DNA from 2 places in the Nonomuraea sp. CA-218870 genome. Region 2 is predicted to be linked to the other one. Evidence: riboswitches for the same ligand, from Rfam matches in the RefSeq annotation. Region 2 holds a riboswitch; the other holds the start of a gene.
What was found. Region 2 has a riboswitch for cyclic di-AMP ahead of ACQEUU_RS16080 (C40 family peptidase). Riboswitches for the same ligand answer to the same signal wherever they lie in the genome.
Positions count from the first base shown of each region.

Region 1: it holds a riboswitch for cyclic di-AMP, as region 2 does, so the genes downstream of both, ACQEUU_RS01825 (NlpC/P60 family protein) here and ACQEUU_RS16080 (C40 family peptidase) in region 2, are expected to answer to the same signal.

Region 1 is NZ_JBNJMN010000001.1:382,789-384,982, reverse strand. It holds gene ACQEUU_RS01825 (NlpC/P60 family protein) at 1-977, opposite strand, end outside; cyclic di-AMP (ydaO/yuaA leader) riboswitch at 985-1,137, opposite strand; gene ACQEUU_RS01820 (amino-acid N-acetyltransferase) at 1,415-1,972, shown strand; gene ACQEUU_RS01815 (RDD family protein) at 2,070-2,194, shown strand, end outside.
Region 2 is NZ_JBNJMN010000001.1:3,320,220-3,322,413, forward strand. It holds gene ACQEUU_RS16075 (NlpC/P60 family protein) at 1-774, shown strand, start outside; cyclic di-AMP (ydaO/yuaA leader) riboswitch at 1,087-1,251, shown strand; gene ACQEUU_RS16080 (C40 family peptidase) at 1,325-1,885, shown strand; gene ACQEUU_RS16085 (hypothetical protein) at 1,973-2,194, shown strand, end outside.

The DNA.
Region 1 (2,194 bases), 2.9 Mb from region 2:
CCGGTCCGCGGGGCGTGCACCATCATGCCGCCGCCGAGGTAGATGCCCACGTGGTGCAGGTCGCTGTAGAAGAAGACCAGGTCGCCGGGGCGCAGCTCCTCCCGCGAGATGTGCCTGCCCGCGGTCCACTGCTCGCCGGTGTAGTGCGGCAGCGAGATCCCGACGCGCTGGTAGGCGGCCATGACCAGGCCGGAGCAGTCGTAGCCGTTGGGGCCTTCTGCGCCCCAGACGTACGGCTTGAGCTGCTGGGTGAGGGCCCAGCGGGCGGCCTGGGCGGCCTTGCCGTCGCCGGGGATGGGCAGGTTCACCCTGACGGCCCGGGTCCCGGGGCGGCCGGCCTCGCCGAGCGCGCGCTGGAAGAGTCGGCTCTCGACCCTGGTGACGAGGGCGGAGATGCGGTCGCGCTTGGCGCCGAGGTCCTCGACGATCTGGTCGACCTCGTCGATGCGCTTCCTGGCGCCTGCCCTGGCGCGTTCTGCGGCGTCCATCGCCTTGGTGAGCTTCAGCACCTCCTCGCTCTGCTGCCGGCGCAGCGCGTAGGTGGTGGCCGCGCGGTCGAGGTAGGTGTCGGGGTCGCCGCCGCCGGCGAAGGCGAGCGTCCGGTTGAGGCCGCCCGACATGTACTCGGCCTCGACCAGCAGCGTCATCTTCGTCCTCTTGGCGGCCAGCTCGGCCTCGCTGGTGGCGAGCCTCTTCTCGGCGTTCTCGACGGCCTTCCTGGCGGTCTTGAGCTTCTCGCGCTGCCCGTTGTACTGCTCGGTGAGCGTCTCGATCTCCAGGTGCATCTTCTCGACCTGCTCGGAGAGCTCCTTGAGCGAGGGCTTGGGGTCGGCTGTGGCGGGACCGGCTGGGACGGCGAGCATCAGGGCGGCGAGGACGGCGGCCGCGACGATCAGCCTCAGGCCGTTGCCGGTCCGTTCCGGGGGGCGGGCGGGCCCGCCCTCGGCGCTCCCCCTGCGGTCGCGCGTGCGCTTCACCGATCAAAGCTCCTTCCGTGGGCGCCGACCGGGTTAGCTGACGGGTTCGGGCCGGAGCAGCCCTACCGAGCGAGGTGCCCGGATTCACCCCTGGCGGCGCTGCCTGATCGCCGCCGGCGGATCCCCGGTTCCCCTTGCGGGGATTGGGCGCGTCTCCGCGCCGCGTGCGCGGGGACATCGACGCTGGACACTAATGCACCCCGGGTTCCTGCTCAACCGGAACTGCCGACTCTGTAGAGGTTTCACAACTGACGGGTCACAGGGTGATCTCGGAAACCCCGTGACGGCAAAGACTTTCTGTCCTCTTTGTGGTTACTTGGCGCAGGGGTGAACCTGCGGCGGCCAGGAGCGCTTCGTTCAGCCACGCGACCTCACAAGTGGGGCGGAAGTCCCGGGTTTGGGGTGAGCCGTAATCGCAATCGGTACTCTGGAGAGCCATGGAGCAGCTCGCCGAACGTCCCCTTCCCGAGACGGAGGTCCTCGTCCGGCGTGCCAGGACGCCCGACGTCAGAGCCATCAAACTCCTGGTGGACACCTACGCGGGAGCCGGTCCCCGGCTGCTGGAGAAGGCCGCCGTCACCCTGTACGAGGACGTGCAGGAGTTCTGGGTGGCCGAGCGCGACGGCAGGGTCGTGGGCTGCGGGGCGCTGCACGTGCTCTGGGAGGACCTCGCGGAGATCCGCACCGTGGCGGTGCACCCGGAGGCGCGCGGGCTGGCGATCGGGCACAGGATCGTCGCGGCCCTCATCGACACGGCCAAAGAACTCGGGTTGCGCCGCGTATTCTGCCTCACATTCGAGGTCGACTTCTTCGCGAGACACGGATTTCGTGAGATCCAGGGCACCCCCGTCTCGCCCGAGGTCTACGCGGAACTCCTGGCCTCGTACGACGAGGGCGTGGCCGAGTTCCTGGACCTGGAACACGTCAAGCCGAACACCCTGGGCAACACCAGGATGTTGCTTCACCTGACCTCGGGTGATGCGGATCTTGACTGACAGAAAAGGTGATTGTTGATAGCCATGTCGATACGTTGTCCAGGACAGGCATGTGCCCTGACATGTGCCACATGCGCACGCGAAGCGAGGTGACACGGTGAGCACCGGACAGCCGCCGTATCCGCAGGATGACTCCGGAGAGAATCATCCTGGATACGGGCATAACCCGGGACGCCCTCAAGGCGAGGATCCCGACGCGACGGTCGTTGGCTATCGGGCCGA
Region 2 (2,194 bases):
GACAAGCTCGACGACGGCTACAAGCGCAAGCTGTCCACGGTCACCGAGCTGCGTCAGCAGGTGGTCGCGATGGCCGTCAACGGCTACCAGGTCGGCCGCGACCTGACCGCGCTGCCGAGCCTGGTGACCAGCGACCGGCCCGACGACCTCCTCTACCAGATGGCGCTGACCGGCCGGCTGTCCCAGGAGCGCGCCGGCATGCTGGCCGCCTTCGACCGGGAGAACCGCGGGCTCAAGGCCGAGCGGGACAAGGCCCAGGCCGCCCTCGGCGAGGCCGACGAGAAGCGCGACGAGATCAGGCGGGAGCGCGCTGAGGTCGAGAAGCTGATCGCCCAGCAGAAGAAGCTGCTCAACCGCCTGGGCGCCTATCGGGCCGGCGATCCGAACAGCACCGGCATCAAGTACACCGGCCCCGCCTCCGGCAGCGCCGTGGCCGTGCTGAACTTCGCCTATGCGCAGGTCGGCAAGCCCTACCAGTTCGGCGGCACCGGCCCCGGCGGCTGGGACTGCTCCGGCCTGACCCAGGCCTCCTGGCGCGCCGCCGGGGTGTCGCTGCCGCGGACGACCTGGCAGCAGTGGGCGTGGGGCGCCAACCGGCGGGTCTCGCTCGACGCGCTGCAGCCGGGCGACCTGATCTTCAGCGAGGGCCTCGGACACGTGAGCATCTACGCCGGGAACGGCAAGATCGTGCACGCTCCGCAGACCGGCGACGTGGTGAAGGTCGTCCCACTTTCCTCGTACGGACGACGCCTCGTCGGCGCGGTGCGCCCGTGAGCCTCTGAGGCTTTTGTGACTGTTGTGACACATGTGACTTGACTTGCCGTCAGAGTCCGAAGTGTGAGTATGGTCACATTCGCATAACGAGGCTCCAGGTCCAGCAGGGATCCCTGTTCTTACAGCGGGCTTGTCCGGCCTTTACTCGTTGACCGGGCCTTTGCCAGAACGTGACGTTCCGGCGTAGGTTCTGGCGTCGCGGCGGTCACGCCATGCCCGCCGCCGGCCGTCATCTCGGGTGCCGCAGGCGCCGCGATGCGGTCGCACATCCGCCGGCCACCGCCGCATCCCCGCGCACCTCTCTGGGCGCGGGGCGGTGGCCTGCCGAATCCGTGCAGCCAGGAGCACGGAGCCGGGGAACCACAGATTCCGTCATTTCAGAGCGGGATCAGGGGTGAATCGGCGCGTCACGCGCCGTAGGGCGACTTCCAGGCCCGAATCCGACAGCTAACCCGGTAGGCGTTCGTGGAAGACTCAAGGAGCAATCCTGTCTACCTCTTCGCATAACCCCCGTCTGTCCCGTCTTGCCCTGCGTGGCGTAGCGCTCACGATGACCGTGACGGCCGGAGGCGTCGGTCTCCACGCCTCCGCGGCGCAGGCGGAGCCGGTGGCCCCCGCGGGGGCCACCGTCACCAAGGCGGCGGAGTCCGCAGGGACGGCCACGGCTGTCAAGGCAGCCAAGGCCGGCAAGACCGCCAGTACAGCCAAGACCGGCAAGACCGCCAAGCGGAGCAAGTCGGCCCGGCAGCAGGTGAAGGCCCACAAGGCCGTCGCGGTGGCCAAGAAGCAGATCGGTGACCCGTACCGTTACGGGGCCACCGGGCCGCACGCGTTCGACTGCTCGGGGCTCGTCCAGTTCGCCTGGAAGAAGGCCGGAGTGTCCATCCCGCGCGTGACGAACAGCCAGTTCGCGCGCATCAAGAAGAAGGTCTCCTACAAGAACCTGCGACCGGGTGACCTGATGTTCTTCCGCGGGCTCGGCCACGTGGGCATGTACGTCGGCAAGGGAAAGATGGTCCATTCACCGAGCACGGGCAAGACCGTGCGTATCGAGAAGCTGAGCGGATGGCGCAAGTCGTCGTTCGCCGGTGCGGTGCGCCCCGGTCTGTGACCGACGGCGAAGGCCCCGTCCCCGCAGGTGGGGGGCGGGGCCTTCGGCGTCCCCGAACGGCTAGCATCGGGCAGCGTGTCCGGGAACGTGAGCCGTCGAGCGGCGCTGACGGGGCTGGCGGGGCTGGTCCTCGCCGTCGCCTCGGCCGACGGGGCGGGACCGGTGGCCGCCGTCGCGGACGAACTGGCCGAGGTGCGCGCGCTCTGGCGGGGGCAGCTGAGCGTCGCCCGCCACGGGCGGGCGCTGGTCGCGGGCCGTCGCGCGGGCCCCGTGCCGCTGGCCGAGCTGGCGCGGCGGGCCGACGCGGCG